DNA from 3 places in the Caballeronia sp. HLA56 genome. Region 1 is predicted to be linked to each of the others. Evidence: predicted binding sites of a transcription regulator. Region 1 holds the regulator's gene; each other region holds the start of a gene.
What was found. The regulator HrcA, encoded in region 1, represses chaperone genes, less so after heat shock. The targets are predictions, from matches to a motif close to TTAGCACTCNNNNNNNNNGAGTGCTAA.
Positions count from the first base shown of each region.

Region 2: the regulator HrcA is predicted to act here: its motif matches at 7,495-7,521, upstream of ACYQ47_RS24855 (co-chaperone GroES).
Region 3: the regulator HrcA is predicted to act here: its motif matches at 5,388-5,414, upstream of rpoH (RNA polymerase sigma factor RpoH).

Region 1 covers NZ_BAAHOB010000005.1:3,132,688-3,143,300, reverse strand. Annotated here, with positions in the region: gene ACYQ47_RS34150 (YhdP family protein) at 1-2,516, opposite strand, end outside; gene glnE (bifunctional [glutamate--ammonia ligase]-adenylyl-L-tyrosine phosphorylase/[glutamate--ammonia-ligase] adenylyltransferase) at 2,722-5,523, shown strand; gene recN (DNA repair protein RecN) at 5,571-7,223, opposite strand; gene ACYQ47_RS34135 (NAD kinase) at 7,253-8,146, opposite strand; gene hrcA (heat-inducible transcriptional repressor HrcA) at 8,336-9,352, shown strand; gene hemH (ferrochelatase) at 9,480-10,547, shown strand; gene ACYQ47_RS34120 (RNA-binding S4 domain-containing protein) at 10,562-10,613, shown strand, end outside.
Region 2 covers NZ_BAAHOB010000005.1:1,118,100-1,128,712, forward strand. Annotated here, with positions in the region: gene ACYQ47_RS24825 (2-hydroxychromene-2-carboxylate isomerase) at 65-724, opposite strand; gene ACYQ47_RS24830 (TAXI family TRAP transporter solute-binding subunit) at 854-2,296, opposite strand; gene ACYQ47_RS24835 (BON domain-containing protein) at 2,974-3,336, shown strand; gene ACYQ47_RS24840 (D-(-)-3-hydroxybutyrate oligomer hydrolase) at 3,595-5,718, shown strand; gene ACYQ47_RS24845 (DUF2242 domain-containing protein) at 5,997-6,728, opposite strand; gene ACYQ47_RS24850 (DUF4148 domain-containing protein) at 6,914-7,231, opposite strand; gene ACYQ47_RS24855 (co-chaperone GroES) at 7,600-7,890, shown strand; gene groL (chaperonin GroEL) at 7,984-9,624, shown strand; gene ACYQ47_RS24865 (hypothetical protein) at 9,744-10,172, opposite strand; gene ACYQ47_RS24870 (DUF72 domain-containing protein) at 10,201-10,613, opposite strand, start outside.
Region 3 covers NZ_BAAHOB010000005.1:80,774-91,386, forward strand. Annotated here, with positions in the region: gene ACYQ47_RS19800 (fumarylacetoacetate hydrolase family protein) at 9-707, opposite strand; gene ybiB (DNA-binding protein YbiB) at 1,005-1,982, shown strand; gene leuA (2-isopropylmalate synthase) at 2,450-4,105, shown strand; gene ACYQ47_RS19815 (nuclear transport factor 2 family protein) at 4,129-4,512, opposite strand; gene ACYQ47_RS19820 (acyloxyacyl hydrolase) at 4,558-5,124, opposite strand; gene rpoH (RNA polymerase sigma factor RpoH) at 5,478-6,413, shown strand; gene nagE (N-acetylglucosamine-specific PTS transporter subunit IIBC) at 6,599-8,383, opposite strand; gene ptsP (phosphoenolpyruvate--protein phosphotransferase) at 8,441-10,613, opposite strand, start outside.

The sequences.
Region 1 (10,613 bases):
CCGTCCGGTTGCACGCCGCCTTTCGCGCGCACGTCGCCGCCGAGCAGTTGCGCGTTCAGTCCGTCGAGCGTCACGGTCTTCGCCGCGAAATTCGCCTTGCCGCGCAGATGTTCGAGCGGCGGCAGATTGCCATAAGCGACTTCGTTGTCCGCGAACGTGAGCGAGCCTTTGTATTCGGTGCGAAGCGGCGGCGCGGGCGGCGGCGGCCGGAATCGCGGAATGCCGAGCGTAAGCGCGAGCGCGGCATCGCCTTTAGCTTGCAGTTTGCGCGTGGCGTGCTTGGCCATCAGGCCGAGCGAACTGTCGTCGACATACTGAAGCATGTCCGAGAGCGGTCCGCGTGCTTGCCCGTCGATCCACAGTTTCGATTCGCGGTCGCCGGTATCGTCGATTCGCCCGCTCAGATTCGATACCTTCACGCCGCGATAATGTCCGCGCTCGACATCGAAGCGCAGCTTGTTTTGCGCGAGCTTGAACGTGCCGTCGATCCCGTCGAAACCCGGCCAGATGCTCGGCATGCCGTTGGCGAGTTTGCGCGGCGGGAACGGCGTCGGATCGAAACGGCCGCCGGTGAACGGCGCCTCGATGCGAAACACGCCTGCGTCCGGCGCCTTTGCATACGGGAACTTGGTGAGGTCGCCATGCACTTCGAGCACGCTGTTGCGCGCCACGCCCGCTTGCAGCGCATGCCCGAGATAGACGCGCACGCGTTCGTTGAGACTCGTCGGCAGATAGCGCACGAGCCTTGTGACCTGCATGTGCGCGATCTTCGCCTTGAGATCGAGATTGCCGCGCCCGTGGCCCTGATTCCAATATGAAGCGGTGACGTCGCCTTCGGCATCGGCGTTCTTCACACGCAGCGTGTCGAGGTGAATGGTGAATGCGCGGCGCAATTCGCCGGGCGCGATTTCATCGGCGACGGTCCAGGTTGCGTGGCCTTGCAGCGTATCGAAGGTCAGACGCGGATCATCGAACGCGCCGGGAATGGTGATGGCCGCATTTTTCGTATCGATGTCGATAGCGCCTTGCGCCTCGTTGGCATCGACATGACCCCACAGGTTTTCGATGCCCGGAATGCCCGCACGCGGATGGTTGTTCACGGTAAGTCCCGGCGGCGGTTCCTGCGCCTGCACGCTGATACCCTGCAAGTCGGCCTTGAGCGTGAAGTGCAAGAGCTTGGCGTCGCCTTTTTCGTGCTGCTGCTTTACCTCTTCTTCATTGCGCGGCGCCGCGCGCTCCGTGTAGATCGAGTAGTTCGCAATCTGCCCGCGCGGATTGAAGCGCACGAGTTCGTTGAGCACGCGCGGCGGCACGGGCAGCGCCCGCACGAAGTCCGCGAGGATGCCGAGATCGACGTGATCGCCCGCGACGCGAAACATCAATCCCTTGCCAACCGATGCCGGCCGGTACGTGCCCGTGAGCGTATGCGCCGCCAGAAGACGCGCGACCGGCGTGCCGTCCGAGAGCGCGGGCTGACCGAGTTCGGCATGGATGTCGGACAGATTCAGCGTGTAGGCCGTGTCGTTCTTGTCGATGGTCCAGTCGAAGCGCGCAATCGGCAATTCGAGGCGCGGCTGGGTGGCGCGCACGCGCAGCGCAACGTTGCCGCCGTTCAGATCGCCGCCTGCCTTTTGCAACTGGCCGCGCGCGAAGTCCACCCAGATACGGTTTTCGACGCGGCCATCGTAGATCTGAAAAGGCAGCTTCACGTAGCGGCCGAGCGTCGGCAGGTCGAGCGGCCCGGTGGAAACGTAGAGACGTCCGGTCCAGTTTGCGGGCGCGCCCATCGCGGTGAACGGCTCGTGGCGAAAGTCCGCGCGCACATCGAGCGGGCCGTGCAGCACGTCGCCGTCGGCGGGTGCATCGAGTGCGAGCCGATGCCTCAAGCCGTCGTTGAGGATGGTCAGTTGCAGGCGCTTGAACGCCACCTCGGGCGCGTCGCGTTCGGCATCGCGCCAACGCAGCGTGCCGTCGCGCAGACGAATGCGGTCTTGTCCGAGCAGCCAGTTCGTGAACGCGCCAGAACCCGTGCGATGCGTGGGAACAGGCACGCCCGCCACGGTCAGTTCGCCCTTGGCATTGCGCGCGACGATGACATCGGGACCATCGACGGTGAGATCGGCAAGCTTCGGCCGAAGATGCAGCAGCGAGCCCCACGCAATGCTCGCGCGCGCATGCGGCACCGCTACGCCGGGCGATCCGTCGGCGGCGTCGATACGCAAATTGTCGATCAGAAAGGTGGGTTGCGAACCCGCCATGACCGCCGTAATCCGGCCGATATGTAGCTGCGCGTGAATGCGCGAGGAAACGAGTTGCTCGATGCGCGGCCGGAACGAATCGACCTGCGGCAACACGATATAGCGCAGCGCGAGATAGATGCCCGCAACCGCGAAGTACACCACGGCTGCGAACACGAGAACGATTTTGAAGACGCGTGAAAGCACGCGCTCGGCGTTGCCGCTGGGCTGGGCTTGTCCAACTTCGGTCGGGTCGACGGATCGTCTGCTGTCGGACATGCTGCGGCTAGTCGGCGATATGGTAGTTTTGCGTGTTTGACGCTGCAATGTAACACAGGGAAAAGCGGGCAAGGCTTGGCCGCGCCGCTCTGGAAAAGTCTCTCGGAGCCGCTTCGGACAAGCCTCGCGGACCGTTGGTTCAAACCGCTTCGCTGCCGGTGTACGATCAGCTTCTGTACCAAGCAACGAGCGAGCCTACCCTTTCATGACCGACGCGAAACTCCTCAGTTCCAGCTATTCCAACTACGCGTCGCGCGCTTATTCGGCGCGTCCGGAACTAGCCTCCGATGTCGCCCAATGGGCAAGGACGCCGATCACGCGGCAATGGATCGAAGCGCGCCTCGACGCTCATTGCGTGCTGTGCGTCGAGACCGGCACGCTCGATGAAGCCGCGCTCAAGACGGCGTTGCGCCGCTTGCGCATGGAGGTTTTCTGCACGGCGATGGAGCGCGATCTAGCGGGCACGGCGGATGTCGCCGAAGTCACCGGCGCAATGACGGATCTCGCCGAAGTAACGATCCAACGCGCCATCGCGGTACTCGCGGCCGACCTCGAAGCGCTCTTCGGCGAGCCGCGCTCACCCGAAGGCGAACGGCTTACGCTCGGCGTCGTCGGCATGGGCAAGCTTGGCGGGCGCGAACTGAACGCGTCGTCGGATATCGATCTGATCTTCGTTTATGAAGACGATGGCGAAACCGCCGGCGGCAAGCGCTCGCCGCTCTCGGTGCAGGAATTCTTCACACGGCTCGGGCGGCGCGTGATCGGCGCGCTCGCGGAGATGACGCAAGACGGCTACGTGTTTCGCGTCGACATGCGGTTGCGTCCCAACGGCGATTCGGGTCCGCTCGTGTGCAGTCTCGGCATGCTCGAAGAGTATTTCTATGTGCAAGGGCGGGAATGGGAACGCTACGCGTGGATCAAGGGGCGCGTCGTCTCGGAGACGAAGAGCGATGCCGCGCGCCGTCTCGTCAAACAACTCGAAGCCATTGCGACGCCGTTCATCTATCGGCGATATCTCGACTACGGCGTGATCGCCGCGATTCGCTCGCTGCATCTGCAGATTCGGCAGGAAGCGCGGCGGCGCGCGTCCATGCGCCCCGACAAGGCCGACGACATCAAGCTCGGACGCGGCGGTATCCGCGAGATCGAGTTCAGCGCGCAGGTGTTCCAGTTGATTCGCGGCGGACAGGCGGCGGATTTTCGCATTCGTCCGACGCTCAAGGTGCTCGAACGCGCCGCCGCGCACGGGCTGATCGCGCAGAACGTGTGCGACTCGCTCACCGACGCGTATCTGTTTCTGCGCACGGTGGAGCATCGGCTGCAGTATCGCAACGACGCGCAGACGCATGCGATGCCGGTTGCCGACGACGAGCGCGCGTTGCTCGCGGCATCGCTCGGATTTGCGAACTACGCCGCGTTGATGGACAAGCTCGATGCGCATCGCGAATTCGTCGAACAACAGTTCGATGCCATCTTCGCCGACAAGATCGGCGGTGAAAACGGCTGCGGCGTGTCGGACGATTCGGCTGCATCGTGGATCTGGAGCAGCGCGCTCGCCGACGATTCCGCGCAGGAAGAACTCGCCGGCCGTCTGTCCGAACTCGGCTTCGCGGACCCGGCGCCGGTGCTCGCGCGTCTAACGGGCGTGTGGAATTCCACGCGTTACGCGAGCCTGAACGAGCACAGCCGCGAGCGCTTCGACGTGGTCGCGCAGCGCGCGCTCGAAGTCGTGCAGTCGATCGATGCCGCGCGTCGCGGCGATGTGATCGCGCGGCTTTTCGACTTGCTCGAAGCCATCGGCAAACGCGGCGCGTATCTCGCGCTTCTGACTGAATATCCGGCGGCGCTCGAACGCGTGCTGTCCGTGTTGTCCGGCTCGCGCTGGGCGGCGGGTTATCTCATTCGCCATCCACAATTGCTGGACGAATTGCTCGATGACGAAGCCATTGCCAGCCCGTTCGACTGGGATGGGTTCAAGCGTTCGCTGCTCGCCCGGCTTGCGGCAGCGGAGGACGCGGAGCATCAGATGGACTTGCTGCGTCACGCGCATCAAGCCGAAGTGTTCCGCATTCTGCTGATCGATCTGGCGGGACATCTGTCGGTGGAACATGTGAGCGACCGTCTGTCCGAACTCGCCGATGCCGTGCTTGACGTAACCGTGCAGACGGTTTGGCGGCAGTTTCCGAAGCGGCATCGCGATACGCCGCGCTTCTCCGTCATCGCGTATGGAAAGCTCGGCGGCAAGGAACTGGGTTATGCGTCCGATCTCGATCTGATCTTTCTCTACGACGATCCCGACGATTCGAACGACAGCGCCGCCGACATTTACGCGATGTTCGCGCGCCGTCTCATCACGTGGCTCACGGCGGCGACCGGCGCGGGCACGCTGTTCGATGTGGACTTGCGTCTACGGCCGAACGGCGAATCGGGTTTGCTGGTGACGAGTCTGGAGTCGTTTCGCCGCTATCAGATTCGTGAAGGCGATGCCGCGAATACCGCGTGGGTCTGGGAGCATCAGGCGCTTTCGCGCGCTCGCTACAGCGCCGCCGACGCCGAGATCGGCGCGCACTTCGAAGCCATTCGCGCGGACGTGCTGGTGATGGAGCGCGATGCGGCATTGCTTGCCCGCGAAATCGTCGCGATGCGCGAGCGTGTGGCGGCGGGGCATCCCAATCGCAGCGAATTGTTCGATCTGAAGCACGATCGCGGCGGGATGGTGGATATCGAGTTCATCGTGCAGTACTGGGTGTTGCTGCACTCGCGCGAGCATCGCGAGTTCGTGCGCAATGCGGGCAATATCACCTTGCTCAAGATCGCGGCGCAGAGCGGGTTGATCAGCGCGGACGAAGCGGAAACGATTGGCGCGGTGTACCGGCACTACCGCAAGCTGCAGCACACGCTGCGGCTCGATGGAATGGAGAAGGCGCGCGTCGCGCCGGATGCGGTAAAGGGCGAAAGGGAAGCGGTGACGGCGTTGTGGAGACGCGTGTTCTCGATTGCCGAGTAAGGTGGAAGGCGGCGCAGCGTTTTTGCGCCGCCTCGTTCGCCCGCGCCTCAAGCCGCGAGCATCTCCTTTGCATGCTTGCGTGTCGTCGCCGTGATTTCGATTCCTCCAAGCATCCGCGCCACTTCTTCGATGCGTTTCGACTTGTCGAGCGGCGTCACCGTGCTGACCGTGCCGCCGGCATCGTCGGAAGTTTTCGCCACCTGGAAATGCTGATCGCCGCGCGCCGCGACTTGCGGCAAGTGCGTGACGCACAGCACTTGCCGGTCGCGTCCGAGTTGATGCAAGAGCCGTCCGACCACTTCCGCCACGCCGCCGCCAATGCCTGTATCCACTTCGTCGAAGATCAGCGTGGGCGTCGGGCTCGCGGTGCTCGCGATCACGGCGAGCGCGAGGCTGATGCGCGCTAGTTCGCCGCCCGATGCGACCTTCGCGAGCGGCCGTAACGCGACGCCAGCGTGGCCCGCCACGCGAAACTCGATCTGTTCCAGGCCGTTTGCGCCGCCTTCCGCAAGCGGCACGAGTGCGACTTCGAAGCTGCCGCCCGCCATCGACAATTCCTGCATGCCTTCGGTGACCGCCTTCGACAAAGTCTTGGCCGCTTTCGCGCGCGCCTTCGACAGCGCTTTTGCATCCGCGAGATAAGCGTCCTTCGCTTTCTCGGCGACGGCGTTGAGCGCGTCGAGGTCCGCGGCGGCATCGAGTTCGGCTAGCTGGCTGCGGCGCGCTTCATGTTCTTCGGGCAGCGCTTCGGGCTGAAGGCGGAACTTGCGCGCCGTCGAGTGAAGCTGATCCATGCGACGCTCGACCTGCGCGAGCCGGTCAGGATCGAGTTCGAGGCGCTGCGCGTAGTGCGAAAGCGAGTACGACGCTTCCTGCAACTGAATCTCGGCGGGTTCGAGCGAGGCGAGCACGTCGCTCAACGCGGGATCGATATCGGCCAGATCGCGCAGCTTCGTGATGATGGCGGCGAGTTGGGAAATCATGGCTTCGTCGGATTCGGACAATGCGGACAGCGCGCTCTGCACGCCGTCGATGAGACTTGCCGAGTGCGAGAGCCGATGATGCTCCGCGCTCACTTCCTCCCATTCGCCCGGCTGCGGCGCGAGCTTGTCGAACTCGCTCAACTGCCATGCGAGACGCTCGCGTTCCAGTTGCAGTTCGCGGTCGCGGCTTTGCGCGGCTTCTACGGCCTGCTGGGCCTCGCGATACGCACGCCACGCGCGATTCACGGTGCTCGCTGTGTCGACGAGACCGGCGTGCGTGTCGAACAGTTCGCGTTGCGCGTCGGGGCGCATCAGCAATTGATGCGCGTGCTGGCCGTGGATGTCGACGAGCATTTCGCCCACTTCGCGCAGTTGCGTGAGCGTGGCCGGCGTGCCGTTGATGAACGCGCGCGAGCGGCCGCCGGAATCGATCACGCGGCGCAACATGACGGTGTCGCTGTCTTGCGAGAGCGCGTGCTCGTCCAGCCAGCGCGCCACTTGCGCGTGCGTGGTGAATTCAGCGGTGATGTCGGCGCGCGCTTCGCTCGTGCGCACGACGCTCGCGTCGGCGCGGGCGCCGAGCGTGAGCGCAAGGGCGTCGATCAGGATGGATTTGCCTGCGCCGGTTTCACCCGAAAAAACCGTGAAGCCGGAGTCGAACTCGATATCCAGCGCGGCAACGATGACGAAGTCCCGAATGGAGAGATGACGGAGCATGGACGCTTGGAAAGGGCGTGGTGAGCGCTTCAGAGGGCGGAGTCTTGCGAGGGATGCTCGTTCCAGTGCAGCTTTTTGCGCAGCGTGGCGTACGTGCTGTAGCCGACCGGATGCAGCACCGGCACCGTGTGCCGTGAGCGCCGCACTTCGATGGCGTCGTTCAGCTCGACGGCCGTGAACGACTGCATGTCGAAGTTCACGTTGACATCGCGCCCGCCGATGAACTGAATGGTCACCTTGGAGTCGTCGGGCAGCACGATCGGACGGTTCGAGAGCGAATGCGGCGCGATCGGCACGAGCACGAAGCCCTGCAACTGCGGATGAAGAATCGGCCCCGCCGACGAAAGCGCGTAGGCGGTCGAGCCAGTGGGCGTCGCGACGATCAGACCATCCGAGCGCTGGTTGTACATAAAGTGGCCATCCACCGACACGCGCAGTTCCGCCATGCCTGAAAAGCCGCTGCGATTGACCACGACATCGTTGAAGGCGAGCGCGTGATAGATGGGCTTGTCGTTGCGCACGATACGCGCTTCGAGCAGGCTGCGTTCCTCGCGCTCGAACTGTCCGGCGAGCATCTGAGGCACGATCTCGCGCATCTCGGTGAGCGGGATGTCCGTGATGAAGCCGAGCCGCCCGTGATTCACGCCGATGAGCGGCGTCCTGTACGGCGCAAGCTGGCGGCCCACGCCGAGCATGGTGCCGTCGCCGCCCAGCACGACCGCCACGTCCGCGCGCGCGCCGATTTCGGCGACCGAGAGCGCCGGGTAATCGGTCACGCCGACATCCTTCGCGGTGCCGGCCTCGAACACGACCTCGAAACCCTGCTTCGAGATCAGCTCCGCGAGCAGGCGCAGCGGCGTCTCGATGCCGGGCGTATTGGTGCGCCCGATGAGCGCGACAGTCTTGAATTGGCCAATTTCCATGCCGGCATTACACCATAGGTGGAAGGCGAAAAGAACCGTGCGCGAAGGGTGGCTGCGACGCCACCCGATCACGCCGGGGCACGCCCGTTGTTTATCGCTAGAATGGAGCGGACATTGAATCGCTCGACAAGCGATTCATCGCGGCGGGTACGTTCGCCGCGCCACGACACGTTAGGCTAAAATTTCCCCATGCTAGACCCACGTGCACAAACCCTCCTCAAAACGCTGATCGAGCGCTACATCGCCGAAGGTCAGCCGGTCGGTTCGCGCACGTTATCACGGCATTCCGGCCTGGAGCTGAGTCCCGCGACCATTCGCAACGTGATGTCGGACCTGGAAGACCTCGGTCTCGTCGTCAGCCCGCACACGTCGGCGGGACGCATTCCCACGCCGCGCGGCTATCGGCTCTTCGTCGACACCATGCTCACCGTGGAAGCGCCGCAAGACGAAGCCATGACCACCGCCGTCAAGACGCGCCTGCAAGGCGAGGAGCCGCAGAAGATCGTCGCGGCGGCGGCGAGCGTGCTGTCGAGTCTCTCGTCGTTCGCGGGCGTGATCCTCACGCCGCGCCGCAGTCACATGTTCAAGCAGATCGAATTCATGCGGCTGTCGGACAAGCGCATTCTGCTTATCATCGTGACGCCCGAAGGCGACGTGCAGAACCGCATGATGGCGACGCAGCGCGACTATTCGCCGTCGCAGCTCACGGAAGCCTCCAATTACATCAACGCGCATTTCGCGGGCCTGTCCTTCGACGAAGTGCGTCTGCGGCTGCGTCAGGAAATCGACGAATTGCGCGGCGATATGACCGCGCTCATGCAGGCGGCCGTGGTCGCGAGCACCGCCGAAACCGATCCGGGCGAGACCGTGCTGATTTCCGGCGAGCGCAATCTGCTCGAAGTGGCGGACCTTTCGTCCGACATGGCGCGGCTGCGCAAGCTGTTCGATTTGTTCGACCAAAAGACGAGCCTCCTGCAATTGCTGGATGTTTCGAGTCACGCGCAGGGCGTGCAGATTTTCATCGGCGGGGAATCTAATCTGGTGCCGATCGAGGAAATGAGCGTCGTGACGGCGCCGTATGAAGTCAACGGCAAGATCGTCGGCACGCTCGGCGTGATTGGACCCACGCGCATGGCCTACAACCGCGTGATTCCCATTGTCGATATCACCGCGCGCCTGTTGTCCATGTCGCTCAGTTCTCAATAGCTTTTCCTTCCGCCATCATGCCGGCCCGCGCGCCGCGCCGCCACTAGGCCGTTCGGCCAATGATGCGGCGTGAAACGCGCCGCTATAATGGGTTTCACCTTTCGACCACTTCCGGCCGCCTTGCCCTATGCGTTTCGATCTCGAGTTGCCTTCGCAGCCTAGCGCTTCGCATCGTGTCGCGGTGCTGCTGATCAATCTCGGCACGCCGGACGCGCCCACGCCGCGTGCCGTGCGCAAGTATCTGGCGCAGTTCCTCTCCGATCCGCGCGTGGTCGAGATTCCCTCCTTGCTCTGGCAGATCATTCTGCGGTTGATCATCCTGCCGTTTCGCGGGCGCGCGTCGGCAAAGAAATATGCGCAGGTCTGGATGGCGGAAGGCTCGCCCTTGCGTGTCTATACGGAGAAGCAGGTCGAGGGCTTGCGGCGCCTCTTTGCGGCAAACGACTACCACGTGCTCGTCGACTACGCGATGCGCTACGGCACGCCGGGCATCGGCGTCATGCTCAATCAACTCAAGCTCGAAGGCGCCGAGCGCATTCTCCTGGTGCCGATGTATCCGCAGTACTCGTCTTCGACCACCGCGACCGCTTTCGACGACGCCTTTACCGCGCTCAAGCGCGTGCGCAATCAGCCCGAGATTCGCACCATTCGTCATTACGCGGATCATCCGGCGTATATCTCCGCGCTTGCAGAGCAGGTGCGCGATTACTGGCGTCATCACGGCGTGCCGGATTTTGCCGCCGGCGACAAGCTCGTGCTGAGTTTTCACGGCGTCCCCAAGCGAACCATGGATCTCGGCGATCCGTATCACGACCAGTGCCAATTGACGGGCTCGCTGCTTGCCTCCGCGTTGGGGCTCACGCCGGTGGAATGCCGCGTCACGTTCCAGTCGCGCTTCGGCCGCGCGGAATGGCTGCAGCCATACACCGCGCCGACGCTCGCGGAGCTCGGCGCGGCGGGTGTTGCGCGCGTGGACGTTTTTTGTCCGGGCTTCACGGCGGATTGTCTTGAGACGATCGAGGAAATCGGCATCGAGGTGCGCGACGAATTTCTGCACGCAGGCGGCAAGCAGTTTCACCGCATTCCTTGCCTGAATGCATCGCCGGCGTGGATCAAGGCGCTGGGAGAAATCGCGGCGCAGAATCTGCAAGGCTGGCCGGTGCAGGCCGTGCAGCCATTGACGGTTGCCGCCTGAACGAACGGTTATTCATGAACTACACGATTTCGACGGAACCGGGCGCGCGTCTGCGCATCGACAAAT
Region 2 (10,613 bases), 2.0 Mb from region 1:
TTTCCGCTTTTTGACGCCATAGCGCACGCGCTATGCGTGGCATCAGCCGCCGAGCCGCGAAGCGTCAGCTGAAGTCCGCGTCTCGCGGCGCGACCGGCAGCGCGCTGATGCGTTTCACTTCGGCGCCATCGAGCCAGTTCGGCGAGCGCGCGACGTAAAGCACCATCGGCAAGGTGTCTTCGCCCCAGAAGAGCTGGTCGTTGACGACGAACGTCGGCACGCCAAAGACGCCCATCGCGACGGCGCGGTCGGTGTTCTCGCGCAGTTTCGCCTTGATGTCTTCGTCTTCGACGCGCGTTTCCGCTTCGGGCATGCCGACCCGCTCGCACAAGCCGCGAAAGCCTTCTGGCGTCGACGGATCGCGTCCTTCGCGCCAGATATAGCGGAAGATTTCGCGCACGCAGACGAGATCGCCCTTTGCGATTACCGCGAGCCGCAGCGCCTTGAGCGGATCGAACGGATGCGCGGGCGGCATTTTGAACGGAATGCCAAGCTGCTCGGCGCGAAAGAGCGCATGCCGATACGTAAACACGCGTTTCGACGGAATGGTCGCCGCGTGCGGCTGTCCCCAGCGGTCGAGCAGCTTCAACAACTGCACCGGCACGAACTCGAACGGCATGTCGGGCCACTTTTCGTGTTGCTCCAGCAGCAGATACGAGAACGGCGATATGAAATCGAAGAAAAAGTACGGCTGGCCAGGGCCGTTGGCATGCGCTGCGCTCATCTAGATTTCTCCCTTGATCCTGCCGCGCCCGGCTTTTCGGGCTTATTCATTGTCCGACCGCATCGCGCAGGGTGGTACGTGGACCCGCGCCTTTATTCCGCTCGCATCTTTCGATCCTACCTGGCGATATTACGTGCTGCTCGGCTCGCTGTCTGCCTGCGCCGGTTCACGGCGCGGCTCCGTTTCGGCGACGGGCGCATGCGCGAGCCGTTCGCGCACGAAGCCGATATGTTCGCGCAGCACGTAGAATTGATCGGCGAAGGCAAGCGGCATTTTCATGCGATTGACCGCCGATTCGATCGCGTCGATCCGGTCGATCAGGGCGTCGCGCTGCGCGGTGTCCGGGCCGCTGATCGCTTCCCGTTCGATTGCAATGAGCGCGCCATACCACTTGTAGATACGCGATTTCACGCGCCAGCGATAAAGCCCCGGCACCAGTCGCAAGCCCGGAATGAGCACGACGATCAACGGCACCAGCACGACTAGCACGCGATCCGCGAGACTCGCCATCCAGAACGGCAGCGTCCGGTAGATAAAGCTCTTGCCCGACTTGTAATAGCGCTCGGCGTTGTCGCTGATGCGAAATTCGTGGACGAGCGGCGCGGGAAACTCGTTTGCGCGCTGCAGCAGGTTGGCGCGGCTGTGCACTTCGCGCGCCGCTTCGATCAAAAGATCCGAGAGCGCGGGATGCAGACTGTCGCGCGCCACCAGTTCGGCCGTCGGCGCGATGGTGTGGACGGCGCGCGGCGGCAGATTGCGGGCGAAATCGAATGCACCCATCGGCAGTTCGATTTCGGTGAGATAGGGGAAGCGGCGCGCGTAGGCATCGGCTTGAGTGAAGTCCATGAAACGGATGCCAGATGTGCGCAGGAGCTTGGCCATCGTCGGCGGTTGCGCGGAATCGCCCGTCAGGAACACGGCGTCGATCGTGCCGTCTTCGAGCGCGGCCGCGGCCTTGTCGCCGGCGAGCGGCAACAGTTCGGTATCGCCGCCCGGCTCGATGCCATTCGCCTTCAAAAGCGTGAGCGCAAGCGCGCGCGTGCCGCTGCCTTCCGCGCCGATGGCGAGCCGCTTGCCCTTCAGTTCGGACAAGCGCGTGACGGTCGCGCCACGATAAAACACGGCGAGCGGCACATACGACACGCTGCCGAGCGATTCCAGGTTTGCGTGCTGATCGCTCGCCGCGTCCGGCGTCATGCCGCCTTGCACGAAACCGACATCGACGTCGGATTTTGGATCTTCGAGGCGCGTGAGGTTGTCGAGCGAGCCTTGCGTTTCCAGCACGTTGAGCGTGACGCGGTTGCGCGCGAGGATTGCCTTGTACTTCTGCGCGCTGTTCCAGAACGAGCTGCCCTTGGGGCCTGCCGCTATCGTTAGCGTGCTTGGCGGCGCGGGCTGGATCAGCCGCACGGCAAGATAGAGCGCCGCGATACTGACGAGCAGAATCGGACCGAAGGTCAGCGCGAGATCGCGCCAGGAGATCGCGACGAAGCGCGCGACGATCCTCTGCGGCTTGCGTCCCGTGGCTTTATGAGCGGGGTCTTCGGGTTGGTGTCCTGGAGGTTGAATCATCGCGGCGGCAAACTTGAATAAGCATGGAAGTTTCGAGGTTTCCGCGAGCTTACCTGAAGCCATCCGCATTCAAGATGCCGTCGAGTTGCGCCATGTCACGCGTGCGAGTCGTTGGCTCGGCGGCCGTGCAAACCACGAGTGTGACACGCGTGTGTGCATGCCGCAGCACTCGTGCCGCCGATGTTGCGCCACGCCGCATCCAGTTCCTTGCAACGTTAAATGTTTTGCGCTTAAGGCCGCGCTGGGCTAAATTGACGTTCGCCGCCAGTTGGCGGGAACCATGCGCGTCGTAGCCCGCTCATGCGCCGGACAGTTTTCCCGGCATGTGGGTAAATTGGGCGAACGCCATGCTCTTCGGAGTGTCGCGCGACGGTTTCCTGTTCCGCATCCGCCATACGGCAGGCCACATATTCGAGCCGACGGGCACTTGCCCCAAGTAACCGGCCGTAGTCAGTTTGTTAATTTCGCCAGTCTCTCGCAGCACCGCATTGCAGCATCAGGCCGCATCGAGCGTCTTGCCATCGAGCCATCCTCGGTGGAAGGCGCATTCGAGGCTGCGGCGTGTCCTTCGGGGCCGCCGCCGGGCTGTTGCACGAAAGCGGTTCGGTTTGTTTTGATGTGCCAACGAGTGAAGTAGTAACTGTGCGAAGTCAATAAGCGAAACAAAAGGAGAAATCATGAAAGCTGTCGATCTGTTGAAGGCGCTGGGCGTGGTGGTGTGCGTGGCCGTGGCGTCGAGCGCTTATGCTCAAGCGAGCGATGCGGACGCCACGTCGGCCGCGCCGACCAAGGCTCAGAAATCGGCGACCAAGAAGACCGACCGCAAGCTCGGCTACGACGTGCGCCGTGCGTTGTCGAAGGCGCAAGGCTTCGACGTGTCCAACGTATTCGTACGCGCGCGCTCCGGCGCTGTCGTGCTCTCGGGCACCGTGCCGGAGGGCGGCCAGATCGCCCAGGCAGAAGAAGTGGCCAAGGGCGTTCCGGGCGTGAAGTCGGTTTCCAACAAGATTTCGCTGGGCGTTCAGAACGGCGGAGGTTAAGCACGCCGTTTGCGTTGTTTCTGGCGGCGCGGTTTAGCGCTGTCATCGGCGGCGCTTCATGCGGGTCACTCGACGGGCTCCGGCATCACGCCGGGGCCCGTTGTCGTTCTGACATCCTCTGACTTCTCTTTGCTCTAAGGGAAGTTCAGCAATTACGCGATGGCTGTTTGCGCGTAATACTTGTTGTCGGCAAGGCCGTGCGTGCGGCACGGTGCAGAAGTCGATCAACAACAAGCGACCGGATGGCGGAGACACACAATGAAAAGATTCGCACGAGTCCACGGGTTGTCACGCGCGGCGACGCTCGCCGTGCTGGCGGCATTTGCGGCGACCACGCTCGTCGCCTGTCACGGCGGCGATGACGACGGCCCGCAGTTCCCGTCCAACACCTTGCCGAGTTTCGTCTCGGGAACGGTGAAGACGCAGACTTACGACGGCAATACCGACGACCTGCTGACCGCCGGACTCGGCAAGACAGGACTTGCGTCGGCGACGCCGCCTTCAATCGCCAATGCGGCCGCGCCGACAGCGGCGGAACTGCGGCGCCTGGCTATCTATTCGAACTATCGTGCGCTCGTCGATATGTCGGCGAACGGCGGCTACGGGCGCTTCTGGGGACCGAATGTCGATCTGAACGGCGGCGACACGCTCGGCGAAGGCAAGATCGCGGGCAAGGAGTATCTGGCCTTCTCGGACGACGGTTCGGGCACGAAGAACGTCAGCCTGCTCGTGCAGATTCCGACGAGTTTCAATCCGGATCAGCCTTGCATCGTGACGGCGACATCGTCGGGATCGCGCGGCGTATATGGCGCGATTTCGGCAGCGGGCGAGTGGGGCTTGAAGCGCGGCTGCGCGGTTGCGTACACGGACAAAGGCAGCGGCAACGGCGCGCACGAGTTGTCGACCAATCTCGTCACGCTGATCGACGGCACGCTTTCCAATGCGACCTTCGCGGGCAATTCGGCGATCTTCAAGGCGAACCTGAGCCAATCGGCGCTTTCGGCTTACAACTCGGCGTATCCGAATCGCTACGCTTTCAAACACGCGCACTCGCAGCAGAATCCCGAAAAGGACTGGGGCAAGAATACGTTGCAGGCGATTCAGTTCGCGTACTGGGCGCTCAACGATACCTATGGCGTGGTCAACGGCTCGACGCATTCCGCGCGCTACTCGAAGGGCAGCATTACGACGATCGCGGCATCGGTGAGCAATGGCGGCGGCGCGGCGCTTGCAGCCGCCGAACAGGACACTGATGGCTGGATAAGCGCGGTCGTCGTCGGCGAACCGCAGATCAACATGAATCTGCCGGCGCAGGTTGCGGTGCGCGAAGGCGGCCAGGCCGTCGGTTCGTTCGGGCGTCCGCTTGCCGATTACATGACCTACGCGAACCTGCTTCAGCCATGCGCGGCGCTAGCGACGGCGGCGGTCGGCGCGCCGTATCTGACGGCACTGCCGCTCGCGACCACCGTGGCGATTCGCACCGCACGCTGCACCACGCTCGCGGCGAGCGGCGCGATTGCCGGGGGCGATACGCTCTCGCAAGCCAACGACGCGCTCGCGAAGCTGCATCAGGCGGGCTACCAAGCCGACTCCGACACGCTACATGCGCCGATGTGGGACTCGCAGGCCGTGCCGGCCGTCGCCGTGACTTACGCCGATGCCTACATGCTGGCGAGCGTCGCCGACAACCTGTGCAACTTCAGCTTCGGCACGACCAACGCGCTGACCGGCGCGGCGGGCGTGAACCCGCTCGTTTCGCCGATGCCCACGGTCTTCGGCAACGGCAATGGCGTGCCGCCGACCAACGGCATCAACCTCGTCTATAACGCGGGGACATCGGGCGCGGCGGATCATCGGCTTGCGACGCCCGATGCGAGCTTCGCGGGCGCGGCCTGCCTGCGCGCGCTCTGGGCGAACGGCAATCCGACGATGACGGCGAGCGTGAACGCGATTCGCGTCAACGCGAATCTGCGTGGCAAGCCGGCGATCATCGTGCAGGGAAGGTCGGATGCGCTCGTGCCGATCAACCATGCCTCGCGGCCGTATCTCGGCGCGAACAAGGTGGTGGAAGGCAACAATAGCCAGCTCTCACTGTACGAAATCACGAACGGTCAGCACTTCGATGCGTTCCTGAGCGTGGCTGGCTTCGATACGCGCTTCGTGCCCGTGCACTACTACAACCTTCAGGCGCTCAATTTGATGTGGGCTCACCTGAAGAACAACGCGCCGTTGCCGCCGTCGCAAGTCGTGCATACGGTGGCGCGCGGCGGCACGCCGGGTGCGGCGCCTCAATTGACGGTGGCGAATCTCCCGGCGATCGCGGCGAGCCCCGGCGCGAATGCGATTTCGGTGAACGGCGGCGTGGTGAATGTGCCGAATTGAGGGATGATGGGAGTGGCGTGCGGATTGGCGTCGCTGTCGGCGGCAGGCGGAGCTTCAGCTTTAGGCGGCGCGTGATGAGCGCGCTGCATCGATGCGTTCGGGTGGGCTAGCTGCGCGATGAGCGGGGCGTCACAGGTCACGCGGGTACATTTTGCGAACGGCGACGGGTGCTGAATGAGGTTCGCGGTGAGCTGATCACGCAGCTGCAGCCGCCGTTGCCCGCGTGCTTGATGCTTGCATCGACGAAGCGTATCCCGGAACGACGCGCGTGCTCGATCTCACTGAACCGGCGCCGATGCCGCGACGCCCTCGGACGCGGCGTGTTTCGCGTCGGATGACTGGATGGCCGTCGCCGCCGCAGCGGGCGCCTGTACGACGATCGGCGTTGGCGTGAGATCCGGTGAACTCACGATCAGCGACGGAGCGAGCGGCTTGCTATTGACCTCATCCGATGCGATGGGCGAACTGCGCGGCACCGTGCTCAGATAGTGCCCCATCAGCCCGAAGAATCGGTCATAGAACTTGCCGGCGGGCACGGTTTCGCTGGAAATCTTGACCATTGCATCGCTGTTCGAACGGATCGGCAGCGAAAGCGAGCCCAAGACGCTCAAGCCCACGCTTGCGGAGGTATCGCTCTTCTTGAGCGCATAGCCGTCCTGCACCGCGTTCACATAAGCGATGCTCGTATTAGTCGTGTTTTCGCCGGGCGTGCAGACCACATGGAATGAGACGACCACGTGCGTTTCGGTGGACGGCTGGAAGTTCTTGGTGGCGTCGACGGTATCGGCTTGCGCCATCGTCGTGAGAAAGCCTTGCGAGAGCAGCGCGCGGCGGGCCGCCTCGCAGGTTTCGTTCACGGTGGCGTCGAAGTTGCGCGCGAACGGGCTCGCACCGGAGTCGAAGAGTTCCTGCTGATAGCTCGGCGTGGTCGCCGCGCGTCCGCCACAGGCGGCAAGGGCAAGAATTCCGAGGGAGAGAAAGGCAAGGCGCAGCGACGACGACATAGGCATGAGAGGCAACGAAGACGAAATTTGTGATGCAACAAACACAAATTGTAGTGCCCTCCGACTGCGCGAGAAAAAAACGTAGTCCAAAAACATCGTCGAATCCGTGGCTTTACAGAAACTTTTCCTTCGCGATGCGCAAAAAGCAAAAGCCCGGCATGCGTGCCGGGCTTCGTTACGCGAATCGACGATTACGGGCGATTGAAGTCGACCGGATTCGGGTCGATAGCCGCGCGGCGGGCAGCACCCGAAGCGGCAGCGCCTTCGCCGGCACCGCCAAACGACGAAGCAGCCGTGCCTTGTTGCGCGTTCAGGCGTGCTTGCGCGGCCTGAATGTTGGCGGGGTATTGGGTTTGATCGCTGGCCGGGTTGTAGCCTGCGCGTTCCAGTTGAACCAGTTGAGCCTTCACTTCAGCCCGCGTCACCGGCGCGTTTTCTTGCGCTTGGGCGAAAGCGGGGACTGCAAGGACGGCAGCAACGGCGATTGCGGGGATGATCGACTTGAACATGATGAACCTCCTAGGTACTGATCTCGGGAACGTTGCGGGTGGAGAGTTTGTCTCTTCACTGCTTCGTCGTTGAAATGCAGTCTAGGCCTCGCCGACCCTAGTAGAAACCCTAATTAAGCGAAATCAGAATTGACGGATTGACATTAATCCAGCCAATCGACCTTACGAAATCCATAAATTTCCCCGTGTCCAGACAAAAGTACGCGAGATAGGGAATGCCCGTCTGTCCCCGTCCTTGAAATTGTCAAACTCGGTCCATATAATTAGCACTCACTGCACGAGAGTGCTAACAAATTGCCGCTCGGGCAGCTTTGCTTACCGGGCGGGTTTCCCCCGCGTTTTCAGTCTCAATCAAGAGAGGAGTGTGTATGAATCTTCGTCCTTTGCACGATCGCGTCATCGTTAAACGTCTGGATCAGGAAACCAAGACTGCCTCGGGCCTCATCATCCCCGAAGCTGCAGCCGAAAAGCCGGATCAAGGCGAAATCCTGGCCGTCGGCCCGGGTAAGCGCGATGACAAGGGTGTGCAGAACGCCCTCGACGTGAAGGTGGGCGACCGCGTGTTGTTCGGCAAGTACGCCGGCCAGACCGTCAAGGTCGACGGGCAAGAACTGCTCGTGATGCGCGAAGAAGACATCATGGCCGTTCTGGTCAAGTAAGCACCTTCCTGCACTTCGGCTTCGCCGCAGAGCCGCTCCATTGGAGCCTGCCGCCCGAAGCCTCCAAACTGAATCGACTCAAGGAGTTTGAATATGGCAGCTAAAGAAGTCACTTTTGGCGATACCGCACGCGCCAAGATGGTCGAAGGCGTGAACATTCTGGCCAACGCGGTCAAAGTCACGCTGGGTCCGAAGGGCCGCAATGTCGTGCTCGAGCGCAGCTTCGGCGGCCCGACGGTCACCAAGGACGGTGTCTCGGTCGCGAAGGAAATCGAACTGAAGGACAAGCTCCAGAACATGGGCGCGCAAATGGTCAAGGAAGTCGCTTCCCGGACCAGCGACAACGCCGGTGACGGCACCACGACCGCTACGGTTCTGGCGCAATCCATCGTTCGCGAAGGCATGAAGTACGTTGCATCGGGCATGAACCCGATGGACCTGAAGCGCGGTATCGACAAGGCAGTGGCTGCAGCTATCGAAGAACTGCGCAAGATCAGCAAGCCCTGCACGACGAACAAGGAAATCGCTCAAGTCGGCGCGATTTCGGCGAACAGCGACACGTCCATCGGCGACCGTATCGCTGAAGCAATGGACAAGGTCGGTAAGGAAGGCGTGATCACGGTTGAAGACGGCAAGTCGCTGGAAGACGAGCTGGACGTCGTGGAAGGCATGCAGTTCGACCGCGGCTACCTGTCGCCGTACTTCATCAACAACCCGGACAAGCAAGTCGCCCTGCTCGAAAACCCGTTCGTGCTGCTGCACGACAAGAAGGTTTCGAACATCCGCGATCTGCTGCCGGTACTGGAACAAGTCGCGAAGGCTGGCCGTCCGCTGCTGATCATCGCTGAAGACGTCGAAGGCGAAGCGCTGGCTACGCTGGTCGTGAACAACATCCGCGGCATTCTGAAGACCGTTGCCGTCAAGGCTCCGGGCTTTGGCGACCGTCGCAAGGCCATGCTGGAAGACATCGCTATCCTGACCGGTGGTCAAGTGATCGCGGAAGAAACCGGCCTGACGCTCGAAAAGGCTACGCTGGCTGAACTGGGTCAAGCAAAGCGCATCGAAGTGGGCAAGGAAAACACGACGATCATCGACGGCGCTGGCGAGGCAGCAAGCATCGAAGCGCGCGTGAAGCAAGTGCGCACGCAGATCGAGGAAGCAACGTCGGATTACGACCGTGAAAAGCTGCAAGAGCGCGTGGCCAAGCTGGCTGGCGGCGTGGCAGTGATCAAGGTCGGCGCTGCGACCGAAGTCGAAATGAAGGAAAAGAAGGCACGTGTCGAAGACGCACTGCACGCAACTCGTGCGGCTGTGGAAGAAGGCATCGTGGCCGGCGGCGGCGTCGCGCTGATCCGCGCTCGCAAGGCTGTCGAAGGCGTGAAGGGCCTGAACTCGGACCAGGACGCGGGCATCCGCATCGTTCTGCGTGCGATGGAAGAGCCGCTGCGCCAGATCGTCACGAACGGCGGCGAAGAAGCTTCCGTCGTGGTGGCGGCTGTTGCTGCGGGCACGGGCAACTACGGCTACAACGCGGCAACGGGCGAGTACGGTGACCTGGTGGAAGCCGGTGTCGTCGACCCGACCAAGGTAACGCGCACGGCATTGCAAAACGCGGCATCGGTGGCAGGCCTGCTGCTGACGACCGACGCAGCCGTCGCGGAACTGCCGAAGGAAGACTCGGCCATGCCTGGTGGCATGCCCGGCGGCATGGGCGGCATGGGCATGGACATGTAATTCGGTTTCGACCGGTTACTTGCTTCATCCTCAGGGCGTGGGTTTCGAAAGAAGCTCACGCCGCAAAGAAAAACCCGCAGCAATGCGGGTTTTTTTTCGTCCGTGGCAAACGCGGACCGTTACTTGTTCATCTGATCGCGCAAGTTTTGCGCGGCGGCCTTGTAGTCGTAGGTTGGATAAAACTCCGTCGTATAGCCGCCCCACGCGGTGGTTTCGATCGCGCGATTCACTTCGCGCAGGCGATCGGCCGGCACGCGCAAGGTCACGACCTGACCGACGCCCATCATCACGTACCACGACACCACTTCGATTCCCGGCGGCGGAAACGTCTTGAAGAAGCCTTGCTCCTTCAACTGCTCGTTGATCTTCGGAAGCGGTTTGCTTTGATCGTGCTTGAGGAAGATGGTCAGCAGGAAGGTGCCGTCGCCAGTCGGTGTGACGGGCGGCGCCGTGCTTTGCTGCGCGTTTGCGGGCAGGGCGATGTGAATCAGCGAGGCGAACATCGTGGCTTGGAAAAGGCGTGCAATTCGTCTTGCTGATCGATGCATCGGGAATGCTCCTCGTGAACGAATCGGTTTAACGATGGTGGGTGCGCAGACGTTCGATCATATGCAGCGCGTTGGGTTGCGCATTGCCTTCGGCGGTGTTGTCGAAGATGCACCAGACCTCGGGCGTTTTCTTCGCGCGCGTGTGCAGCGTGCGCGCGAGGTCGTCGAGATAGGTGTAGTTGTAGGAAGACTTGTAGAGCTCGGGCGAGCCATGCAGCCGCACATACACGAGCGAAGTGTCCGCGCGATGCTTGATCTCGCACTCGTCGGGGATCGGGTCCGCATCGACATAAGCCATGTGATGCGCCTTCAGGAGCGCGGCCGTGTAGGTGGTGAACCAGGACGAATGCCGCGCCTCGATTGCAATCGGCAACTTCGTGCGCTCGCGCAACGCCTTGATGAAGGCTTCGGCCGTGGCCTGATCGAAGGGCAGACTGGGCG
Region 3 (10,613 bases), 3.1 Mb from region 1:
GGCGAGCCTCAAACCACGCGCACGGAGAAATCGCCGATACCTTCCACGCCGCCCTTGAGCAGATCGCCCTTCACCACCGCGCCGACGCCTTCGGGCGTGCCGGTGAAAATGAGATCGCCAGGGAAGAGTTCGAAAAGCGTGGAAAGGTAAGCCACGGTCTCGCCGACCGACCAGATCAGCTGCGAGATGTCGGAGCGCTGCTTTTCCTCGCCGTTGACGGTCAGCCAGATCGCGCTTTTTTCCAGATGCCCGACTTTCGATACCGGATGAATCGGACCGATGGGCGCGGAGCGGTCGAAACCCTTCGCGGTATCCCACGGGCGCCCCATTTTCTTCGCTTCGGCTTGCAAGTCGCGACGCGTCATGTCGAGGCCGAGCGCGTAACCGTAGACGTAATCGAGCGCCTCGTCGGCGGGAATGTCCTTGCCCTGCTTGCCGATAGCGGCGACGAGTTCCATCTCGAAGTGCAGGTTTTTCGTCTGCGACGGATACGGAAACTCGCCCGTGGCTCCCGGCGCGACATACAGCACGGCATCGGCAGGCTTGCTGAAGAAGAACGGCGGTTCGCGGTCGGGATCGTGGCCCATTTCACGCGCGTGCGCTTCGTAATTGCGGCCGACGCAGTAAATGCGGCGCACCGGGAATTGCTCGCTCGAACCGTCGACTGGCACCGCCGCTGCGGGCGCCGGAGGAAACACGTAACTCATTCCGCTCTCCTTTTGCTGTTTTCTGGGTTGCCGCCTCGTTCGGTGCGAACACGCGGCGAGAGAGCGAGTGTAACGCGCGAGGCCGAATCGTGGCGGCGCTTGCCTGGCGGGCTTTCGCGGGCATTCGCGTGCTTTCGCCGAGCCGACAGCGGGCTTACCGGCGCGAACGGATTCGGCGTTGGCAACTTGCCAGCATCGCTTAAATGCGATACTGAAGGTCTATCCCGCTCCTTCGAACTCGCGTGCCGCATCGCTCACGAACTTGAACATCGAGCCTGCGGCCCGCGCAAGCCGCCAATGACAGAGACAGAAACCCCCGCCAACCACTTTGCCTGCGCACGCTACATCAAGGAAATCGGCCGCGGGCCGAACGGCGCGCGCGCATTGTCCCGCGACGACACCTACGCGCTCTACGAAGCCATGCTCGACGGCCGCGTGTCCGATATCGAACTCGGCGCCGTGCTGCTCGCTTATCGCGTGAAGGGCGAGACATCAGCCGAACTCGCCGCGATGCTTGCCGCCGCGCATCGCTCGTTCGAGCCGCTGCACGTGCAGGAAGGCCGCGAGCATGCGCGGCCCGTGTCGATTCCAAGCTACAACGGCGCGCGCAAGCAGCCCAATCTCACGCCGCTCCTGTCGCTTTTGCTCGCGCGCGAAGGCGTGCCGGTGCTGGTGCACGGTGTCGTCGACGATCCCGGCCGCGTGACGAGCGCCGCGATTTTCGGCGAACTCGGCATTCCGCACGCGGCTTCCCGCGACGAAATCGAGGATAGTCTCGCGTCCCGCCGGCTCGCGTTCGCGCCGATCGCCTCGCTCGCGCCGAAGCTCGCGCGCCTTTTGAAACTGCGCCGCGTGATGGGCGTGCGCAATTCGACGCATACGCTCGTGAAGATTCTTCAGCCGTTCGCCGATCCGGGCTTGCGGCTCGTGAACTACACGCATCCGGAATATCGCGAAAGCCTGACCGGGCTTTTCACCGAGCATCCGGACGCCGCTGCCGGTGGTGCGCTGCTCGCGCGCGGCACGGAAGGCGAAGCGGTGGCAGACACGCGCCGGCAAGTCCAGGTCGACTGGTTCCACGACGGCCACGCGGAAACGCTGATTTCGCCCGAACATTCGCAACCGGATGCGCCGCCCATCGATTTGCCCGAGTCGCTCGATGCCGCGATCACCGCGCGCTGGATCGAAAGCGTGATGCGCGGCGACGTGCCCGTGCCGCCCGCCATCGCGCGTCAGGTGGAAGTCATCGCCGGGATCGTTCGAAAGCCGGTCTGAGTGCCCCGGATTCGGCTTGTGCCGATTGCAAAAAGATTCAGCACGTATTTGACACGATCTTAAGCAGTGGTTTAGAGTGCAAATATGCGTCTCACCCAGTCTTCCTCCCTCCGAATTATTTCGGGCCGCCTAGCGCGGCCCCTATCGCTACGTCTAGCGTAAATCGCCAGGCGTAGCGCCTCGCGTCGTCAAGGCGCGCGGTCCTGCCAGTAGTTCTCGTAGTTCCTTCCTTACCACTTGTAGTCGTCAGCTTTTCGGCTCGCTCATCCTGCGAACTGAAAACGCGAGGGTCAAATGCACGCTGCTTCGCGCACGTTCACGTTGGTCGCAGGCGTCACCATCGCCGGGACGCAACGTGTACGCTCGCCAGGCGCTGTCTCACGTGCATCGCGCCATTGCCGGCCAGCCGCCGGTGAAGGCATCTCTTGCAGACGCTACGCAAACTGTCCGAAGAGAGATCGACGATCATGATGCCGAACCCCGCCGAGAAATACCGCCCGTTTCCGCAAGTCCGCCTGAATGGCCGCCGCTGGCCGAACCGCACGATCGAAAAAGCGCCCATCTGGATGAGCACCGATCTGCGCGACGGCAACCAGTCGCTCATCGAGCCGATGAGCATCGCCGCAAAGCTCGAATTCTTCGAGATGCTGGTGGCAACGGGCTTCAAGGAAATCGAGGTGGGGTTTCCGTCGGCATCGCAGACGGATTTCGATTTCGTGCGCAAGCTGATCGACGAAAAGCGCATCCCGGACGACGTGACGATCGAAGTGCTGGTGCAATCGCGCCGCGAATTGATCGAGCGCACGTTCGAGGCAGCGGAAGGCGCGAGCAAGGTGATCGTGCACTTGTACAACGCGATCGCGCCGTCGTTCCGGCGCATCGTGTTCAATCAGTCGCAGGAAGAAGTGAAGGCGCTGGCGGTGGAAGGCACGCGCATCATCAAGGAATGCGCCGATGCACGGCCGCAGACGCGCTGGACCTACCAGTACTCGCCCGAGACCTTCAGCATGACGGAGTTGCCGTTCGCGCGTGAAGTCTGCGACGCCGTCGCGCAAATGTGGCGTCCGACGCCCGATCACAAGATGATCGTCAATTTGCCGGCCACCGTGGAAGCCGCGACGCCGAACGTATTCGCCGATCAGGTCGAATGGATGGACCGCAATCTCGGTTATCGCGACAGCATCGTGCTTTCGGTGCATCCGCATAACGATCGCGGGACGGCGGTCGCGGCCGCGGAGCTCGCGGTGCTCGCGGGCGCGGAACGCGTCGAAGGTTGTCTTTTCGGCAACGGCGAGCGCACGGGCAACGTCGATCTCGTCACGCTTGCGCTCAATCTCTACACGCAGGGCGTCGATCCGGGCCTCGATTTCTCCGATATCGACTCGGTGCGTCGCGTCGTCGAGCGCTGCAATCAGTTGCCGGTGCATCCGCGTCATCCGTATGCGGGCGATCTTGTTTTCACGGCGTTTTCGGGCTCGCATCAGGACGCCATCCGCAAGGGTTTTGCGCAGCGTCAGCCGGGCACGGTCTGGGAAGTGCCGTATTTGCCGATCGATCCCGCCGATCTCGGTCGCAGCTACGACGCCGTGATCCGCGTGAACAGCCAGTCCGGCAAGGGTGGCGCGACTTATCTGCTCGAACGCGGGCTCGGCTTCACGCCGCCGCGCCGCGTGCAGATCGAGTTCAGCCACGCCGTGCAAAGACTTGCGGACATGTCGGGCGAGGAAGTCACCGGTGACGCAATCTGCACACTCTTCAAGCAAGAATATTTCGACGCGGGCGGCGTGGTCGCGCGCGTCGATGCGGCGACGCTCTCCGTGTTCGGGCGCAACGTCGCGGTGCCGCCGGCATCAGGCGCGACGAGCGGCGATGTCTACGCGCAAGCCGTGGCGGCGTGTTTCGATGTATCGGCAAACGTGAGCTGGTTCGAAACGGCGGTAACGGCGAGCGGCGACACAGCCGTCTTCGTAGGCTGCCGCGTCGGCGACGAGCCGTTGCGCTTTGGCGTCGCGGTGCACGCGAATCCGGCGTTGGCTGTCGTGGATGCGGTCGTCAGTGCGGTGAATCGGTCGAAACCCTTGGGCCGTCACGCAGAGCGGCAAGACGAAGCGGTCGAGGCTTGAGGCCTCGACGTCGCGCGCGGCGGCTACTCCAGCGCCACGCGCGTCGCCTGCAAGGCTAGCAGCAGCCATTGTCCGTCGGTCTGAACGTGAACCGCGGTGTAGGCAATGGGAAACAGCAGCGCGCCGTTTTTCGATTCCATCTCGATCAGCGCCCGTCCCGAGACGAGGCAGGTGTCCTTGCCGGCGACGATCACGTCCTGCGACTGGATCTCGATCTGCCGATAGCGGCGTCGACCAGCGGTGATCGCGTCGATGAACTGGCGCTTCGTCTCGCGCTTGCCGTTCGTGTGAACGTAGCTGACGTTCTCGGCCAGAAGCGCATCCAGAGCCGGGCCGTCGCTGTCGACCATCGCCCGGAAGCGGTCGCGCTCGAGGCCTCGAATGGCCTCCGTGGATTTTGCCGGCATCTGTCGGTTCCCCTTGTGTCGAGAAACCGATGCGCCGGCGCCCCGTCAGAAGTTGTATTGCAGATATAGCTGGCTGAAATTTATACCAGGATTCGGCTCTTTGATACTGGCGTTCGACAGATGCTGAAACCGGAAGCCCGCCTGATAGTTCTGCTTCTCGCCGAAGATCGCACCGACGCCGACCATATCCGCGAACTGGAACGCGGACGACACCGTGAAATCCGTCGTGATTCGCGTATGCGACAGAAGCCGCACGCCGACGCCCGCTTCAATGAACGGCCGGATATATCCCGAACTCTTCACGAAGCGCAGAACCGGCGTCACACCGAATTCCCAGATGTTCGGGTGCACGGCGTTGCTTTCCTGCGAGTGCCAGTAGGCAACGTGACCTTCGCCGAGCAAGGTGAAGTGAAAGCCGCCGATTTCCCACCAGGTCAGATTCGGGTCCCATACGAAGCCGAGATCCGCCTTTTTGATGTCGCGATCGGCCACGCCGCCCGCGATTTGCAAACCAAAGCGGTCGGCATGCGCTGCCGCCGACGTGACTCCTAGTAACAGGGCAATTGCGCCATGGGACAACAGATGACGCCAAGGGCCTTTATTTTTCTGCATGGACACCCCATCTGTGGGATTGACGAGTCGAGCCGCCAAGCGGGCTTCGCGCATTGTAGATTCATCGTCTCATAATTGCACGAATGATTGCCATTAGCCTATTTGCTTGAATATCCTGTCTTCCTTACGTCAAAGTAAGGTAACTAATTCTATCGCACGTGACGAATCGGTAAAAATGGTACGATTCGAATACAGTGCTCGGCTATGAATCCACAAAGTTGATAGCTTTGTGGGAACTCTCACATTCGTTTCCCCTCTAACACTTAGCACTCGTTGAAGCGGAGTGCTAATATCATGTCTGACTTGCCGCGCCTTTGCGGCAACAGGCATTTGTTGATAAGGAGCTTATGAGCGTGTCCAATGCGATGACCCTTCCGAATGTTCTTAGCTCGGCACCTGCCAAGGCAACTTCGGCAGGCGCGCTGACGTACGCACAATCGTCCATGTTGACCGGCCAGATCGGCAACATTGATTCATACATACAAGCGGTGAACCGCATTCCAATGCTTTCGCAAGCAGAGGAGCGTCAGTACGCCACCGAATTCCGCGAACAGGGCAACCTGAATGCGGCGCGGCAACTGGTGCTTTCGCACCTGCGCCTCGTCGTGTCCATCGCCCGGAATTACCTGGGTTATGGTCTGCCGCACGCGGACCTGATCCAAGAAGGCAATATCGGTCTGATGAAGGCCGTCAAGCGCTTCGATCCCGAACAAAACGTACGCCTCGTGTCGTACGCCATGCACTGGATCAAGGCGGAGATTCACGAGTACATCCTGCGCAACTGGCGCATGGTGAAGGTCGCGACGACCAAGGCGCAACGCAAGCTGTTCTTCAACCTGCGCAGCCACAAGACCGGCACTTCGGCGTTCACACCGGAGGAAATCGAAGGTCTGGCAAGCCAGTTGAACGTGAAGCGCGAGGAAGTCGCCGAGATGGAAACGCGTCTGTCGGGCGGAGATATCGCGCTCGAAGGCCAGGTCGAAGATGGCGAGGAGGCCTATGCGCCGATCGCCTATCTGGCTGACTCGCATAGCGAGCCGACGAATGTCATCGCCGCGCGTCAGTTCGACAAGTTGCAAAGCGACGGTCTGGCTTCCGCGCTTGAATCGCTGGATGCGCGTAGCCGCCGTATCGTCGAAGCGCGCTGGCTCGAAGTGCAGGACGACGGCTCGGGCGGCATGACGTTGCACGAACTGGCGGACGAATTCGGCGTATCGGCTGAGCGAATCCGTCAGATCGAAGCGAGCGCGATGAAGAAGATGCGTTCCGCGCTGGCCGAGTACGCGTGATATCGCGGTAGTTCGATGACCGTAGTTCGGTGCTGAAGTAAGTTCGAAGCCCGCTGTTCCGAAAGGACAGCGGGTTTTTGTTTTTAGGTGGAGGTGTGCCGTAACGGCAGCAGTGACTTAAAACGTCGCCCACTATAAAAACGGCGCCCGAAAGCGCCGTTCATCAAACCAGACCGAATCTCGCATCAAGCCGGCAACGGCGATGCCCCGCCGCCACTTCCCGGCACGCGCGTCGCGAGTTGTGCCGCGTAACGCTGCGCGGCCGCGCCCACGACAATGTGGAACGTATCCGCCGACACCCACGCGACATCCAGCGTCGACAGGCGCTGACGATCCACCGCCGAAGGATCGCGCACGACCACGCGCAGTCGCGTTTGCGCGACGGCATCGAGCGTGACGACATTGGTCGCGCCGCCGAACACCGCCAGCCAGCGCAGCGGATCGGGATCGAGCGGGCCGGCAGTCTGATCGAAGGCGCCAACGTTCGCGGAAGCCACCGAAGCAGCGGCCGGAGCGGACGAAGCCGGCGTCGCTCCGCGCGTCGACGAATGTTCGAGTTCACCGCGAATTTCATCGGCGATGATGTCCGCCTCCGGTCCGATGATCACCTGCACGTTCGTCGCGCCGCGCTTGAGCACGCCACGCGCGCCGATGCTCTTCAACTGCGCTTCCGACACCTTCTCCGTATCCGCCACCGACAAACGCAGACGCGTCGTGCAGGCATCGACGAGCGTCAGGTTCGACGCGCCGCCCAGCGCCGCAATGTACTTCGCGGCGCGCGTGTTCGCTGCACCCGGCAGCGGCGTGCCGTAGCCGCCTGCAACCGGCGTGGCGGACGTTTCGGCATCGGTCGTGGCCGGCTCGCGGCCCGGCGTCGCCATATTGAACTTGCGGATGAAGAAGCGGAACAGGCCGTAATAGATCACGCCGTAGACGAGCCCGAGCGGAATTGCCATCCAGCCGCGTTGCGACAGACCGTAGTTCAGCACGTAGTCGATCGCACCCGCCGAAAACGTGAAGCCCAGATGAATGCCGAGCGCCGAGCAGATCGCGAGCGACACGCCGGTAAGTACCGCATGGATCGCGTAAAGCACCGGAGCCAGAAACATGAAGCTGTATTCGATCGGCTCGGTCACGCCCGTCAGGAACGCGGTGAGCGCCATCGAAAACAGCAGGCCGCCGACGACCGCGCGGCGCTCTTTCGGCGCTTCGTGGAACATCGCCAGACACGCGGCCGGAAGGCCGAACATCATGATCGGGAAGAAGCCCGTCATGAAGCCGCCCGCGGTTTTATCGCCGGCAAAGAAGCGGTGCAGATCGCCATGAACGACCGCGCCACCATCCGGCGGCGTAAACGAGCCGAACACGAACCACGCGAGCGAGTTGATGATGTGATGCAGACCCGTCACCAGCAGAATGCGGTTCAGCACGCCGAAGACGAAAGTGCCGAGCGCGCCCGCCGTCGTGAGCCACGTTCCGGCCAGGTCGATAGCCGCCTGCACCGGCTGCCAGATGTAGCCGAATATGATGCCGAGCGCGAGACACGCGACCCCCGTGACGATGGGCACGAAACGCTTGCCGCCGAAGAACGCCAGATATTCCGGCAGCTTGATGTCCTTGTAGCGGTTATACAGATAGCCCGCGACCACGCCCGCGACGATCCCCGACAACACACCCATGTTGAGCTTGTCGTTGATGTCCTTCATCACGGCGATCTCGATGAGATAGCCGATGGCACCGGCAAGACCCGCCGTGCCGTTGTTGTCCTTCGCGAAACCGACCGCCACGCCGATGGCGAAAAGAAGCGGCAGGTTCGTGAAGATGGCGTCGCCCGCGTCGGCGATCATCTTGATGTTGAAGACATCGGGCTGGCCTAGACGCAATAGCAGGCCGGCTACCGGTAGTACGGCAATCGGCAGCATCAGGGCTCGGCCCAGGCGCTGCATCTTTGCAAACGGGTTAGCGTCCATCGGGGTTCTCCAAAAGATATAGGTCTTGTCTTTGCTGCTTGGGGATTACTGCGTTCGTCAGTCTTGCGGCCAGATTTCAAGGCTGGCCGCTCTTACTGCCTGCGCGGATTCGAGCGCGAGCACGTCTTCCGCGCGCTGCCGGCAAAGCTGGTAATCGAGATTACGCACGCGCGCCTTGATGCCCGGCACCGCCACCGGATCGACCGACAATTCCGTCACGCCGAGGCCGATCAGCAACGGCACCGCAAGCGGATCGCCACCGAGCGCACCGCACACGCCGACCCACTTGCCGTGCTTTTGCGCGCCTTGCACGGCCGTCTTGATGAGCCGCAGCACGGCCGGATGCAGGCCGTCGGACTGCGCGGCGAGATCGGGCTGGCAACGGTCCATCGCGAGCGTGTACTGCGTGAGGTCGTTGGTGCCGATGGACAGAAAATCCGCGTATTTCGCGAGCTGATCGGCAAGCAGCGCCGCTGACGGCACTTCGATCATCACGCCCACTTCGATCGGTTCCGTGCGGCCCGCTTCGCGCGCCAGTTCGTCGATCCGTACCCGCAGGCGTTGCAGTTCGCCGGAGTCGGTGACCATCGGCAGAAGAATGCGCACAGCGCCAAGCGGCTTCACGGCGAGCAGACCACGCAGTTGATCGTCGAGCAGATCCGGCCGCACTTGTGCGAGGCGAATGCCGCGCAGACCGAGCGCCGGATTTTCCTCGGGCGGCAGTGTCAGATAATCGACTTCTTTATCCGCGCCGACATCCAGCGTGCGAATGATCGCGGTGCGGCCCTGCAGCGCATCCACGATTCCCTGATAGCTCGACGCATGTTCGCCGGGCGTCGGCGCCGACTGACGATGAATGAACAGCAATTCGGTACGCAGGAGGCCGACCGCGTCCGCGCCATTTTCGACAGCGGCTTGCGCGTCTTCGAGCGTGGCGATGTTCGCGGCGATTTCGACGGCGTGGCCGTCGCGGGTCGTCGCGGCCTGTCCCGACATCTTGCGATTCGCCTCGCGCACGTTCAAAAGACGATCGCGTTCGTTGCGCGCGCGTTCGACATCGAGTTCGGTCGGCGCATGTTCGATACGTCCCGCCGACGCGTCCACGACCACTTGCGTGCCTTCGGGAATCGCGTGCAGTGCATCGCCGATGGCGACGAGCGCCGGAATGCCCACCTGTCGCGCGATGATCGCCGCATGCGACGTGGCGCCGCCGCGCGACATCACGAGCGCTGTCACGCGCGTGCGGTCGAGCGAAGACAAATCGGAAGGCGTGAATTCGACAGCCGCGAGCACGGCTTCAGCAGGCAATTCGCGCGCGGCGGTGTTCGTGTGGCCGAGCGCGCGCAGCACGCGTTTCTCGATATCGCGCAGATCGGCGGCGCGTTCGGCGAGCAGTTCGTCCTTCACGTTGTTCAAGAGCGCGATTTGCGCGCGGATCGCCTCGCGCCACGCGAAGCCCGCGCTCTTGCCGAGGCTGATGAGATCGCGCGCGGCATCGACGAGCGTCGGGTCTTCCAGCAACACGCGATGCACCGCGAAGATTCCCGCCTCGCCGACCGCGCCGCGTTGCGATGCGGTGCGTACGGTTTCGTCGAGTTCGGCATCGACTTGCGAGATGGCGCGATCGAGTGCACGGCTTTCCGCCGCCGACGATTGCGTGGCCGCTTCAGGCGGCACGATTTCCTTGTCGTCCCAGCGCACCAGTTCGCCGACCGCGATGCCCGGCGCCGCGCACACGCCCGCAAGCGTGTTCGGCGCGAGCGGTTGCGCGACCGCGCTCGCAGCAACAACCGGCGCGGGCGATTTCGCGCGTGCCGGTGACTCTTCGACTTCGCCCTGACCCGCGCGCAGCAACTCCGCCGCGACGGCTTCGACGGCTTCCTTCGCCTGCGCGCCGATACCCAGCAGCTCGACGGTCGCGCCTTCGCCCGCGCCGAGACCCAGCAACCCGACGACGCTTTCCACCGGCGCCTTGCGGCCTTGATAACGGATCTCGACCTTTGCATCGAAACCGCGTGCGGCTTCGCGCGCGCGCGCCGCCGGACGCGCATGCAAACCGCCCGCGTGACCGAGCGTCAACGTGCGGCGCGCTTCTTCCGTCACGTTCGCGCTCGAACGCGCGCTTTCGGCCCTGGCGCCGTCTTTCGCGCGCAGCACGAGCATGCGTGCGCCAGCCTTCAACATGCCGCGACCGGCACGCTCGATGACTTCGAAGGCATCGCCATTGGCG